Regions from separate parts of the Salibacterium lacus genome, predicted to be linked through region 2. Evidence: riboswitches for the same ligand, from Rfam matches in the RefSeq annotation. Region 2 holds a riboswitch; the other holds the start of a gene.
The links. Region 2 has a riboswitch for S-adenosylmethionine ahead of metK (methionine adenosyltransferase). Riboswitches for the same ligand answer to the same signal wherever they lie in the genome.

Region 1 (7,519 bases), 950 kb from region 2:
GACATAATTTGAATATCATTTTCAGAATAACCGTCAGGAACGTTCATGGCTTTTTGAATATCAGCCCGATTGGATTGATTTTCGTCCACACTGCCCCCATTACTGCTGTCTCCCTTCTGGTTATTCCGGTCTTTACCTGCCTGGCCGTTTCTCTGCGTATTCCGCTGATTTTGCTGGGGTCCGCCGTTTTCTTCTTTTTTCCGGGGCTGCTCTTGTTTCTTGCCGCCCTCTGCATTTCCTTTGGGTCCTTTTTCGATTTCATCGGGAGTGCCTCCGTAATGCGTGAAGTCTCTCCCCTCTTCAAGCGCCTTTTTAACAAATGCTTCATTGTACTTGGTTGATTTCTCAAGCATTGCTTTCATGTCCGGACCGACCATTCCATCAACATCCATTCCAAATTCATCTTGATAATTTCTTACCGACCAGTACGTGCCCCATCCAAACACACCATCTATCGTGCCTTCATAAAAACCGTTATACTGAAGTCTTGACTGAAGTTCCACTACATCATCACCGGAGGCACCTTTTTGAACAATCTGGTCGGAAAACGCTTCTGCCTGTCGGACGGGAAAGGCCGTCAAAATGATACCGACAAGCATTATTCCCGCTATCCGTTTCCGGGCTTTTTTGTTAGTCATTTCTATGCTGAACCCCCTTCTTTGCTGTCACTTCATGCCGGTTATGGTTATTTTCTTCCCACCTGCACTTTTTATACATCCCTATCCGACGTGTGAATCACGTATTTTATAAAATTGTTTCTTCACCATTTTCGCAGACACCTTTTCCACTACATGGGGAGGTTTACTTCCATTCAAACTCAACCTCCGATTTTTCCTTCGTCCTTTACTATTAAAAAACTCCCTCTGTTATAACAGAAGGAGTCGTTCTTACAGCTGCTGGAGCTTTTTTATGTTTTATTATTTTTTCCGCGTACGTAGGCTGTTAATTCTGCGGTAATATCAAAACGCAGGAATGGAGTTATTAAATATACTCCGTGAAAATACTTCAGGGACTCGTCGATCAGTTCTTTGGAAATGGCGATTCCTTCTGCCTGCGCCGCTTCTCGATCTTGCGCGCATGCTGCCATTCTTGCTCTGATTTCCTCTGTCAGCTGGATTCCAGGCACTTCATTGTGAAGAAATTCAGCATTTCTGCTGCTGACAAGCGGCATAATTCCTATATAGATGGGAGTCGAAAAATGCTTTACTTCCTCGTATATGTTTTCAAACTGTTCATTTTCATACACCGGCTGCGTCATAAAATAATCCGCTCCGGCTTCGATCTTTTTTTCCAATCGCTGCGCTGCTTTATGCAGATTCCTGACATTAGGATTAAAAGCAGCAGCGACAGTGAATGATGTTTGTTCACCAAGAGACGTTCCGGAGTACGACCGGCCTTCATTCATTTCCTTTATCAAGGAAATCAGCTTAGTGGAATTCATATCATATACGGATGTTGCACCTGGAAAGTCGCCGACTTTTGACGGGTCTCCGGTTACAGCCAGGATGTCCTGAATTCCCATCGTATGCAGACCAAGCAGATGAGACTGCAGGCCGATCAGATTCCGGTCCCGGCACGCAAGATGCAAAAGCGGACGTGCTTTTGTTCTGTTCTGCACAGCGGCCGCCATTGCCATATTATCAATCCTCGGACTAGCAAGGGAGTTATCGGCCATTGTTACCGCATCTGCTCCTGCCTCATAGAGCGCTTCTGCGCCGCGTATAAACTTTTCCGTAGCCAGTTTTTTCGGAGGATCGAGCTCTACCATCACCGAAGGTCTGTCACGATTGACTACATCAAGCCGCTGTTTCGGCGGATGGATTCGTGACGCAGCCGGAATTTCCCGGGCAGGTTCCGGTGCAGCTTCCTTCTCTGTGATTGGAGTCGTGTTTTTTACCGCCTCTGCCGTCCAGGCAATATGATCCGGGGTCGTGCCGCAGCATCCTCCGATAATATTGACACCTTCATTTTTCAGATCAAGCGCCCGCTGATAAAAATATTCCGGGTTGGACTGATACACGAAGCGGCCGTCATCAAGATTAGGGAGACTGGCGTTGGGATAAGCGGAAAAATAGATATGTTCCATTAATGGAACATGTTCAAACGATTTTACCAAATGATACGGACCCATCCTGCAGTTCAATCCAGCCACCTCAGCACCGGCTTTTTTCAGTTCCTGAAATACCTCAGTGACCGGGATACCTCCATGCATAACACCAACTTCCCCGAGAGCAGCCTGGGCAATAATCGGCACGTCTGTCATACTCCGCAGCAGCCGGACCGTTTCCAAAAGCTCCTGCCCATCATAAAATGTTTCCAGCATGAAGACGTCCGGCTGTTCTTCAACCAGAGTCTGGATCTGCCTCAAGTAAGATTCAAGAATGGTATCCCGGGTAATATCAAGCGGCTGCACACCGGTTATTCCACCTACAGTAGCTGCTGCAAAAGCACGGGAACCGGCAGCTTCTTTTGCCATACGCATTCCCTGCCGGTTAATGCTTTCCACTTCATGATCAAGTGAATATTTTTTTAGTTTTACGTCATTGGCAGCGTACGTATTCGACTGGATAATGTCCGCTCCGGCATCCACATATTCCTGATGAACGTGCTGAATAACATCCGGTTCCGTCACATTCAGTGACTCAAATGAACCATTGTATCCCTTGTCATAAAGGTAGGTGCCCATCGCTCCGTCCCCTACCAGCACTCTTTGCTTTAACTCGCTGACAATATTCACTCCACGTCCATCCTTTCTTCCCGCTCCATGATCAGGAAAGGTTGTTCAGAGCCTGATCGAGATCGGTGATTAAATCATCCGCATGTTCAATTCCTACGGAAAAGCGCAGAAGCCTGTTGCACACTCCATTTGCCGTCCTTACTTCTTCAGGCATATCTGCATGCGTCTGCGTTGCCGGATACGTAATAAAACTTTCCACACCGCCCAGACTCTCCGCGAACGTAATCACCTGCAGATTCTTCAGAAGCGGATCCACCCAATCTTCATGCTCGATCCGGAAAGAAAGCATCCCGCCCTGTCCCGGATAAAGTACGTCTTTGATCTTTTCATGGTTCTCAAGAAATGCAGCAACAGCCCTGGCATTTTCTGTATGTCTTTGCATCCTGAGCGAAAGAGTCTTCATGCCTCTCATAAGCAGCCAGGAATCCATCGGTGAAAGTATGGTTCCCATCCCGTTCTGAAAGTCTCCAATGGTGTTTCCTGTTTTTTCATCTTTGGTGACAACAAGACCTGCAATGACGTCATTATGGCCGCCCAGGTATTTCGAAGCGCTGTGAACGACGATGTCTGCTCCTTCCTGCAGAGGTTGCTGCAAAAGCGGCGTATAAAACGTATTATCCACAATGAGAAGAAGATTGTACTCACCGGCCAGAGCAGATAATGCTTCAAGGTCCGCTTCCTGCATCAGTGGATTGGTCGGGGTTTCAATAAACAGGGCCCGTGTATTTTCATTTATCAACGAAGCAAAATCCTCCATGAATCGTGGATCACCATACTGAACTTTCACGCCCCAGCGTGTCCATCCTTCTTCAAAAAGCCTGTAGGTACCCCCGTATATATCCTGGGAAGCCAGGACTTCATCACCGTACGAAAACATGGAAAATAGCGTCTGGATAGCAGCCATACCGGAGCTGAAAGCAAAGCCCTGTGCTCCTCCCTCAAGTTCAGCTATCGACCGTTCAAGGATATCCCGGGTCGGGTTGCCCGTCCTTGAATAATCATAACCGGTCGACTGCCCGATACCACGGTGGCGGTAAGCGGTTGAAAAATATACGGGCGGATTCACCGCCCCTGTCTTTTCATCGGTATTATTGCCTATTTGTACAAGACTGGTTTCTACATGATGACGGCTGCTCATTTTGTTTCACACCTTTTCCAGAAAATTATATGTAAAAATAAAGAAAGGTCTTCTCCCGGATAAGAAGAAGACCTTTTTCCATAATGGATACTTACTTCTTCTCATCTGCTCAGGTAGCTTTCCCTGTTGGATTTAGCACCTGACCGGATTCCCGGCAGGCTGCTGAGATATCTTCGGGCCTGTCCCTCCATCTCTCTCGATAAGAATCTGTATGACATTGTTGTTATTAAAACCGTACACGATAACGACGGGTTTTGCAATAAACAATATTATTCAGGGGTTACATCTATGCGGAGATTGGATTCATTACCGCAAACGCATTGCTTGAATCCTGTTTCAAGTTCTCCTTTTTTGTTCGTCCTCCCGCGGAGTACATACTTCTCCCCGCATCCGGGACAGCGCACAATAACGCGGTAACGTGTATCAACCGCCATATTTTCCGCACCCTTTCTATGCTGTTTTTCCATCTGCCTTTTTCGTACGCGATAACGCAAACCACCATAAAAAAAACATAAACGGGACAATAATATATACTACATTTTCGTGAATAGTCAGTAAAATGTAATCATACAAACCGTGCAGGGCAATCGGTACAATAATGGAAAGCAGCATCCACAACAAATGCCGGCGATTCTCCTGCTTTTTGGCACTTCCCATGTAATACCCCATTACAACGCCGAAAAGGGCATGGCTGGACACAGGAAGGAAGGCACGTCCGAGTGCTGAGTCAATACCAAGAGCCATTAAGTACATGATGTTTTCAGCAGATGCAAATCCCAAAGACAATGCTGCGCCGTACAATATGCCGTCATACCTCGTCTGAAACGGTACAAACCGGTAAACGGCAGAATAAAGCAGGAACCATTTAAAAAATTCTTCCATTGCAGCAGCACTGCCAAAAGCCTTTACCCAGTCCAGGGTAAGAAGCGACTCCGCTTCCAGAGCATATTGAAGCACCATGATGGGAAATACAAGCAGTGCGCCTATAACAAACGCTCTTATAACCTGGATCAGTGTATTAGGTTCATATTCATTGCGGAGATAAAAGTAACTGAGAAGCGCAATGGCCGGGGCCAGAGCGGCTGTTATAAGCGCAATCACTTTCGTTCCCAACCCCTCTCATTCTTTTATCTTAACACGGTATTTTCAGACGGGAAAAGAGAGCTTATGATAGGATTACATTGCAGGACCAGCGAAAGGAATGATATGTATATGAAAACCATTGTTATTCTACATACCGGCGGCACGATCGCCATGCAAAAAGATACCGAAACCGGCGGAATTACGACCGGGGAGGTGAATCCACTGCAGCAGTCCATGATCCCGGGTACGGATACGTACCACATTATTTCGGAGGAACTTCTGCAGCTGCCTTCTCCTCACATGACGCCCGGCCGCATGGTCTCTTTATATCACGGGATGCAGGACCGGATTCATCGTTTTCAAGCCGACGGGGTTGTGATTACTCACGGTACCGACACGATGGAAGAAACCGCCTTTTTGCTTGACCTTTTTCATAACAGGGACGTCCCTGTGGTCATCACGGGCGCGATGAGGTCAGACAGCGATCTGAGTCCGGACGGACCGCTTAACCTTGCTGCCGCCGTACATACAGCAGCCGACGATCAGGCGCGCGGAGCAGGAGTACTTGTCGTGATGAATGAAGAAATTCACGCCGCAGCGGATGTTATGAAAATGCACTCTTCCAACGCAGCGGCCTTTCAGAGCCCCGAAACCGGTCCAATCGGCCGTTTCGTCAATAACCGTATCCATTTGAATCACCGCCCTGTGCACAGGCATGTGTTTCCTGCTGGATCGATGGATAAAAAAGTACCACTTCTCAAAACGTATACCGGAATGGAACCGGAAGTAGTCGAACACCTTTCTTCTTTTCCCCTGGACGGTATTGTACTGGAGGGGATGGGAATAGGAAACATCCCTCCCTCTATTACCGCGCCTGTTTATACTCTGCTCGAACGGGGCGTCCCGGTCGTTCTTACATCGCGGTGTCCAGGCGGTACCGTCGAGGACGTGTACAGCTATGAAGGAGGCGGCCGCAGATTAAAGGAAGCCGGCGTCGTGTTCACCGGCGGCTGGAGCGGCCCGAAAGCAAGACTGATGTTGATGGCGGCTCTTGAATGCTGCTCCTCCCGGGAGGAACTCAGACAATGTTTTGAAGAATTTTAAGAATCTGTACAGCTGCTTTTCTTGATGGATGATGCAATACGGTCTCCGTGGTGGCGCCCGTTTTCAATGAATATCTCATTGGCATCGTTTCCCGCAGCAAGTACGCCGGCAATATAAATGCCCGGCTCGTTTGTTTCCATCGTCATGGGATCGTAAACGGGGCGCCCGGTATCAGCCTCCACTTCCACCCCCATGTTCTCGAGAAAAGAATGATCAGGGTGGTACCCCGTCATCGCAAACACAAAATCAGACGGCACACTGCAGGATTGTCCATTTTTTTCATACCACACATGAGCCGGAGTAATCTCCTGTACTTGTGCTTCATAGACCATGTCCACTTTTTTATGACGTACCAGCGAGTAAAAGTCAGGGAGAATCCAAGGTTTGACAGCGTTTGAAAATTCACTCCCCCGGTACAACACCGTAACAAACGCTCCTGCTGACTCAAGAGCAAGAGCTGTGTCCACAGCGGAGTTTTTGCCCCCTATGACCGTTACTTTTTTCTGGAAATAGGGGTGGCTTTCCCTGAAATAGTGAAAAACATGAGGGTAGTCCTCTCCAGGAATGTTCATGATGTTGGGATGATCAAAATAACCGGTCGCCACTACGATTTTTTTTGCATGATACGAGGTTTTTGGTTGATTCCAGGGCTTTGTTTCCACCGCAAAATATCCGGATTCTTTCTCTACATTCTCCACCTGTTCATAAGAATGAATGCGGAGCCCGCTTTTTGCTGCAACCTGGCGGTAATAGACGAGCGCTTCATGACGTTTTGGTTTCCGTTCGGTAGAGGGAAATGGATATCCTCCGATTTCCAGCTTTTCACTTGAACTGAAAAATGTTTGATGAAGCGGGTAATGCGAAATGGCGTGGACCACGTTCCTTTTTTCTATTATCAGCGGGTCATAACCCTGCCTCTGTAAAGCGATGCCGGCCGCAAGCCCGCATGGACCTGCGCCGATTATAATTACATTTTCCGTATTCATTGTTATTACTCCTTGAGTATATATTCCTTCTCTATCCATCGGCGAGAAATGAAAGAGCATTCCTCTCCTGCAGCACAGTACCTCTTTGACGAATGGAGGCAGCGTCCAGACAGGATCGTTCCCCGTATTCTTCCATAAGCATTTCCAGATCTTTGGCAGCAGAAACGGGAACGTCTTCAAACAGCAGATAGCTGAAAGGATAAAAGAAAATCAGCGTGCCGCCTGTTAAAGCAATGGACCGTGCCTGCTTTGACAAAAAAATAAGATCCTCTCTGGCTGCAAACCGAAATAAAAGTTCTGACTTCCGGGCAGGGGAACCGCTGATTTTAAGCTTCCGGCCTTCCTCATCCAGGCATTCAACGATAAAGAGCAGGACGTCATCCCATGACCTGCTGATTTCTGCATGCAGCTGTGCATCTTCCCCGATATTGAAATGATCGCAAATGATTTGAAACAGCACCGCAAACAACA
Region 2 (7,519 bases):
CGGACATGTATTCAGTTTTGATATTCAGACAGAGGCACTGGAACAAACAAAACAACGCCTTGACAAACATCTTCTCTATGAGCGGACAACCCTTATAAACAAAGGTCATGAGCACGCAGCGGCACAGATCCCTGCGGACCACCGGAAAAAACTGAAAGCAGCCGTCTTTAACCTCGGTTATCTTCCCGGGGGTAATAAAACAATCACCACCCGGACGGAAACGACGATACAAGCCATCTCACAGCTGCTGGATATCATAAAACCCGGAGGTCTTCTTTTTGTCGTCGTGTATCCGGGACATCCCGAAGGCAGAATGGAAAAAGATAAACTCGAAGAATACGCTGCCGCCCTGCCTCAAAGAGATATACAGGTGCTGCGCTATGAATTTATGAATCAAGTGAATCATCCCCCATTTTTATTCATTTTTGATAAAAGACAGGAGTGAGTATATATGACAATCATTGATTCCATGCTTTCTTTTAATGAAAAATTTGTAGAAGGAAAAGAGTACGAACCCTTACAGACGTCCAAGTTTCCGGATAAGAAAATTGTTATTTTGACGTGTATGGACACTCGGCTCGTTGAGCTGCTCCCCAGAGCATTAAATCTGAAAAACGGCGATGCCAAAATCATTAAGAATGCCGGGGCCATGGTAACAGACCCTTATGACAGTATCATGCGCAGCATCATTGTCGCCCTTTATGCCCTAAAAGCCGACGAAGTGGCTGTGATCGGGCATTACGGATGCGGCATGACCGGTTTAACGTCGGATGATATTTTCAGCCAGGCAGAGTCCCGCGGCGCCGATACAAGCCGGCTCCAGGAAGCAGCCTACGCCGGGGTGGATCTGGACAAATGGATGCATGGGTTCACAGACGTCGAAGAGAATGTCAGAAACAGTGCCGGTATCATCCGGAACCACCCTCTCCTTCCGGCAGATACTCCGGTCCACGGGCTGGCCATCTCCCCCGAAACAGGAGAGCTCACCGTTATTGAAAAAGCAGCCGCTTCCTCGTGAAGCCGCTGCTTTTTTTTACCCGTATATTGATTTGGAATTCCGCCGGTAGATCCAGGTGTTAATGTAAAAGAACGCTGCCGGCAGCCCCCCGAAACGGATGAAACGTTTCGCCGTTTGTTTCATCGACGGTTCCGTCTGCACCTTTTCATCCGCCAGATAAATCGCGAACAATCCTTTCACAATCAGCGAATGGAAGCCCGCATCCGGCAGTTTCCGCACTTTTTTCTCCGCTTCTTTTTTAAAGTAGCGGATCCGTTCCACCATTTCTTCTTCGTCTTCATACTGCGCACAGAAATTAAGTTCATCATCAGCAATGTCTTCCTGTTGATCAATAAAGTAATCCAGTAAAATATGAACGCCCTGCACGTACGGAAAGTAAGCCGATTTGATGGACCGGGCCTGGACGTCTGCCAGGTGGGATCTGGCGGCGTAAGCTCCGAGTGCGTAGATTCCAAGTGTAGAGCCGGTACAGGCATTGAATTCGTACCACCGGATATCAGGAAAGTCCTCTTTGACTTCATCGAACCAGGCAGTTAACCTCGGTACACGCTCTTCTTTTTGAACATGCTTATGAACCTGAAGAGTCCTGTAGTAATGAGATAATTCCTCCATGTACTCTTTCACATTCCAAAAGCCGGGAAATATCACAAGATGAGACTGGCAGGTTTCTACTAATTCCTTCAAATAACCCCCGTCGTCCTGATCATCCCGGTAAAAATAATAGTTCTCCACCTCACGTCCCGGTTCAAGCGCATGTTGCAGCGCTTTGTGAAGCATATGAAAATCATCAGGGTTCTGGGACTCACTCCAGTCACAAAGGCCGTCCAGATAATCGCAGATCGTCTGGTAGGCAATAATGAACTGAAGCACATTCTCTCTCCTGCTTTCCGGGGCAAACATGGCATACACCCCGCCGCCTTCACAATGAAAGGCTTTATTCTCAATGCTTATCAAGGCCTGTCTCTTCAGTTCCGGATTCGGTATCTGTTCCGCTTTTTCCCGCCACTGTCCCAGCAGGCGGTGCACCTCCGGAATAACTTCCCGGTAGATGCTGTACATCATGGTCCATGGCGTCGCTGGTACTTTCATAGTCATCCTCCTTCTTCCTGCATCGTCTTTTCAAGGCGTTGTTCCACAAAGTGCATCAGGAAGCTGAATACGTCTTCGCGCTCAGGCTCATGAAGCAGCTCATGATACAACCCTTTCCATTCCCGGTACGCACAATCTGAGATGTGAAGCTGGTTGAACCAGCGCCGTACCGAAAACCTATCTACAATATAGTCTTCACCAGCCTGCATCACCAGAGTGGAAACATCCGGATAATAATCCGGATAAAGTTGAGCCTGTTTTACAGCCTTCGTTAACTCCCGGTACCACCGGAGTGTTACCGTCGGTACGATTAAGTCGTCCTGCCTGAATGCCGCCCTTGTCTCTTCATGTCTGGTGAGGAGCTCTGCTGTAATCCCTGATTTGGCCCTGAACGAAGGAGTCACGTGGTGCATCATTTTCGCGGCGAGTTCCACCCCTCTTTTTGGGGAATCCGCCAGCCCGAGACACGGAGAGGAAAGAATAACTCCCTGAACCGGCAGGTATTTTTCCATCAATGTCCGTACTGCAATCAACCCACCCAGGCTGTGTCCGAAAAGAAATACCGGAACATCAAGAGCAGCTGCCTCTTTATACCAGTTGTACACAGCGTCTATGTACTGATCAAAACGGTCAATGTGACCTCTTTTTCCTCTTGTTTTCCCGTGTCCCGGCAGGTCACCGGCAACGACATGAAAACCCCGGGTGTTCAGACGATTGATCCATTCCTGGTAACGGCCGTGATGTTCACCGACTCCATGTATCAGCACTATGGTACCGCGTGGTTTTTCCGTTAACCATGTGTTTATCATCTTATTTGTTCCTGCCTTTCCGTCGCTGCATCGAACTCGAACAATCCCTGCACTATCCATTTTACTATGATTTTTGCTAAACTTACATTAAAGTAAGTAAAATTTTATGAAAGATTAGGAGGTTCCGCCATGCTCTATGATTATAAAGGAAAATTTCCAGAGATCGCAGATTCCGCTTACACAGCCGATTATGTGACCATCACCGGTGATGTGAAAATCGGCGAAGAATCAAGTGTTTGGTTCAACACCGTGATTCGTGGAGATGTTGCTCCCACCATCATCGGTAACGGGGTCAATATTCAGGATCAATCCGTTCTCCATCAGAGTCCGAAGAACCCCTTGATTGTTGAAGATGACGTTACCATCGGCCACATGGTCATCCTGCACAGTGCTATCATACGAAAAAACGCGCTGATCGGGATGGGGGCCAAGATTCTGGACCGTGCAGAGATCGGTGAAGAAGCTTTCATCGGTGCCGGTTCCCTTGTACCGCCTGGAAAGGTGATCCCACCGCGCACTCTCGCCGTCGGAAGTCCTGCCAGGGTGGTCCGTGACCTGACCGATGAGGACCTGAACGAGATGCACCGTATTCAGCAGTCCTATGTAGAAAAAAGCAGATACTACAAAGAATTAGCGTCTGATTCCTGAACCGTCATTCCTTTGTCTGCCGTCTGCTCTCTTTGTTTAAACAAATGCCGTATAAAGAATCCGGACGCTGCCGCATTCCAATAGAGAATGTCATCTACACGTCCGGATTTTTATCTGTGTATTCTTTTCATACAGGCTTATTTTTTCATTTGTTCTGCGCGGCCTGTTCTTTCAGTGCTTCCGCCTTATCAACGGCTTCCCACGGCAGTTCAACATCTGTTCTGCCAAAATGACCGTAGGCTGCAGTCTGCCGGTAAATCGGCCGGCGCAGATCGAGCATTTTTATAATGCCTGCCGGTCGGAGATCAAAGTTGTTGCGGACAAGCTCAGCCAGAATCTCTTCGGACACTTCCGCCGTACCAAACGTCTCCACCGAGACGGACACAGGACGTGCCACGCCGATCGCATAGGCAAGCTGCACTTCACATTTTTCGGCAAGCCCCGCCGCAATAATATTTTTAGCAGCATAACGGGCGGCGTAAGATGCGGAACGGTCCACTTTTGTCGCATCTTTTCCGGAAAAAGCCCCGCCGCCGTGACGGGCATAACCGCCGTACGTATCAACGATGATTTTTCTGCCGGTCAGTCCGGCATCTCCCTGCGGACCGCCGATTACAAAGCGGCCGGTTGGATTAATAAAATAGTTCGTCTCTTCATCAAGAAAGTGTTCCGGAACGACTGGTTTAATAACCTGTTCTTTCAGGTCCTTGTCGATCTCGTCCAGCGGTATATCGGCATGATGTTGCGTTGAAATAACGATTGTCTCCACCCGCAGCGGCTTCCCGTCTTCGCCGTATTCGACCGTCACCTGGGTTTTACCATCCGGGCGCAGGTAAGGAATCGTTCCATCATTGCGTACTTCGGTCAAGCGGCGTGCCAGTTTGTGTGCCAAAGAAATCGGGAGCGGCATCAGTTCCGGCGTTTCATTATCAGCATAGCCGAACATCAACCCCTGGTCACCGGCCCCGATTGCCTCCAGTTCTCCTTCGGTCATATGCCCTTCTCTAGCTTCCAGCGCACGGTCCACTCCCTGGGCAATATCCGACGACTGCTCATCAATCGATGTCAAAACAGAACACGTTTCATGGTCAAAACCATATTTGGCTCTTGTATACCCTATTTTCTTCAGCGTTTCGCGGACAATACTTGGAATATCCACGTACGTTGACGTGGTAATTTCCCCTGCTACCAGTACGAGTCCTGTATTCACGACCGTTTCGCATGCTACCCGGGCATTCGGGTCTTTCGATATGATTTCATCCAGAATGGCATCGGAGATTTGATCACAGATCTTGTCCGGATGACCTTCTGTTACTGATTCTGATGTAAATAAACGTCTTCCATCCGTAGACACGTGTACTGCCTCCTCTTCGTATTAGATCGTTACGGCACTCATTCCCTATGTTCTTACATCTCCAAGACGAGCAGGCGTAAACAGTGTTTCTTTATCTCATGAAAACATAAAGACCCCTTTTCCATGGCGAGGAAAAGGGGTCTTGATCCGTTCACCTTTTTCGCCTCTTATCTTCCAAGACGTTATTCCGTCTTTCCAGGTTAGCACCTTTGCCTCCTGCAAGAGGAGGATGGTTGCCGGGCTTCAAGGGGCCTGTCCCTCCACCAGCTCGGGATAAGAGTATCCGTTCAACAGTTATAGTACCTTACAACAAGATTTCTGTCAAATAATCAGCGCTTGATACCGCAGGTTCCGGACTCGCACGCTGCTCCTGAGAATGTATGGCGGTTGCGGGCAACAAGCCGGTACAGTGTTTCCCCGATCTGATCCGATCCGGGCAGGTGAAATAACGGAGCCACCCACTTTCCGGCCGGAAGCAGCTGTACGATCCGCTTCACCGCTGCAAATCCGGTATAAAGGTACGTATTATTTTCCAGAAGATGCATGGCTTCCTGTACATTCCTCCCTTTTAATAGTGGATACTTTTCCAGTGTATCGGGATGTTGAATATCGAGCCACGTGATCATACCTGCAGGATCTCTTTTATCGATGATGCGTTTGGACTCCCGGCAGATGCCGCAGCTTTGATCGTAAAAGACGACGATGGAGGACAAGTTATTCATAAAGAACCCTCCTGTTTTGTTTCATTATAGTATAACATATTTCTTCCCTCTGCCCGTTCCTTTTGAAACAAAGAAAAGCATAACATTTTTGAATAAAAAGTATAGACTGATTATCTAAATGTGTTATACTAATTCGTAACAAAAACAATATTCTGATAAAAGAAAGGATTTTCCGCCATGATGTCGTCCCGTTTTTCCACCCCTTTAACCCGTTTGATGGAAGGAAGGAACGTCAATATTGACCTTCCTGTGTCCCGTTTAATCGAAACGTCCCTTTCCCGGGGAGAAGGAATGCTCACTTCAAACGGTGCCCTTTCTGTCGCGACAGGTGAGTATACCGGACGGTCCCCCAAAGATAAATTTATCGTTCATGACAGCGTTTCCGCGGAAAAAGTGGATTGGGGAGAGGTCAACCGGCCGATCAGCAGGGACGTGTTCTCGTCCTTGTATGATCAGGTTCTCCATCACCTGGAAAATAAAGAAGAACTGTTTGTCACAAACGGGGCAGCAGGAGCGGACGCTTCCTACCAGCTTCCAATCCTGGCTGTCAATGAGTTCGCCTGGCACAACCTGTTTGCCCGTCAATTATTTCTGCGTTCCGGGGGACCGGACCGTGATACAGGTATGGAACCTTTCACTATTATCAGCGCCCCGCAGTTTAAGGCCGATCCTGAACGGGACGGCACCGATTCGGAAACCTTTATCATCCTCTCATTTGAAGAACGGGTTATACTAATCGGAGGAACGGAATACGCCGGAGAAATGAAAAAATCGATTTTTTCCGTTATGAATCACCTTCTTCCAGAGCAGAATGTTCTGCCTATGCATTGTTCTGCCAATGTTGGAGAAGAAGGAGATACCGCCCTTTTCTTTGGGCTGTCGGGTACGGGGAAAACGACATTGTCAGCCGACCCAAACCGGCATTTGATCGGTGATGATGAACACGGCTGGTCGGACAACGGCATTTTTAATATCGAAGGCGGCTGCTATGCCAAATGCGTGAATTTATCAGAGAAAAAAGAACCGCAGATCTGGAATGCGATTCGTTTCGGGGCTGTGCTTGAAAATGTTCATGTCGACTCCGAAACCGGTGCTCCTGATTACACGCACACTGATGTAACGGAGAATACGCGGGCGGCCTATCCGCTGGACAACATACCAAACGCGCTGGAATCGAGCCGCTCCGGCCATCCATCAACGATCATTTTCCTTACCGCTGATGCCTTCGGTGTGCTGCCCCCGATCAGCAGGCTGACAAAAGAACAGGCGATGTATCATTTTCTGAGCGGGTACACGAGCAAGCTTGCTGGTACAGAACGCGGAATCACTGAACCGGAAGCCACGTTTTCCACGTGCTTTGGCTCCCCGTTTCTTCCACTTGACGCCTCTGTCTATGCGGAAATGCTTGGGGCGAAGATGGAACATCACGGAACGGAAGTCTTTCTTGTAAATACAGGCTGGTCCGGCGGTCCGTATGGAACTGGAGAGCGGATTAATCTTTCCTATACCAGAGCAATGATTCAGGCGGCACTCGAAGGGGATCTGCAATCGTCTGAAATGGCAACCGAGCCGGTCTTTGGGCTTCACATCCCCCTGCAGTGCCCGGGCGTTCCGGATGAATTGCTGCAGCCTGCCTCAACCTGGAAAGATAAACAGGCCTACGCAGAGAAAGCAAAAGAACTGGCCCAACGTTTTGAAAATAACTTTCAAAAGTTCACCAATGTTTCCCAGGCCGTTCAAGATTCGGGTCCTTCCAGCCGTACCGCCGAAACAGCAGGCCGCTGAACAGCACAACGAACAGTCCGACGAAGCTGAGATAGAGGCTGTATCAAAAGGTGCAGCCTCTTTTCTGTGATATAGAAAATGTAATCATGGGCAG

Region 1: linked by a shared signal. The riboswitch ahead of ACFSUB_RS02980 (methionine biosynthesis PLP-dependent protein) and the one ahead of metK (methionine adenosyltransferase) in region 2 are both predicted to bind S-adenosylmethionine.

Annotation. Positions count from the first base shown of each region.
Region 1 covers NZ_JBHUML010000002.1:420,005-427,523, reverse strand. Annotated here, with positions in the region: gene sleB (spore cortex-lytic enzyme) at 1-599, opposite strand, end outside; gene ACFSUB_RS02985 (bifunctional homocysteine S-methyltransferase/methylenetetrahydrofolate reductase) at 908-2,737, opposite strand; gene ACFSUB_RS02980 (methionine biosynthesis PLP-dependent protein) at 2,769-3,875, opposite strand; SAM riboswitch class I at 3,974-4,081, opposite strand; gene ACFSUB_RS02975 (hypothetical protein) at 4,145-4,309, opposite strand; gene prsW (glutamic-type intramembrane protease PrsW) at 4,326-4,988, opposite strand; gene ACFSUB_RS02965 (asparaginase) at 5,088-6,062, shown strand; gene ACFSUB_RS02960 (YpdA family putative bacillithiol disulfide reductase) at 6,059-7,048, opposite strand; gene ACFSUB_RS02955 (hypothetical protein) at 7,080-7,519, opposite strand, start outside.
Region 2 covers NZ_JBHUML010000002.1:1,371,240-1,378,758, forward strand. Annotated here, with positions in the region: gene ACFSUB_RS07750 (class I SAM-dependent methyltransferase) at 1-445, shown strand, start outside; gene ACFSUB_RS07755 (beta-class carbonic anhydrase) at 452-1,018, shown strand; gene ACFSUB_RS07760 (tetraprenyl-beta-curcumene synthase family protein) at 1,034-2,107, opposite strand; gene ACFSUB_RS07765 (alpha/beta hydrolase) at 2,110-2,916, opposite strand; gene ACFSUB_RS07770 (gamma carbonic anhydrase) at 3,046-3,564, shown strand; gene metK (methionine adenosyltransferase) at 3,710-4,918, opposite strand; SAM riboswitch class I at 5,083-5,198, opposite strand; gene ACFSUB_RS07780 (thiol-disulfide oxidoreductase DCC family protein) at 5,248-5,640, opposite strand; gene pckA (phosphoenolpyruvate carboxykinase (ATP)) at 5,818-7,425, shown strand.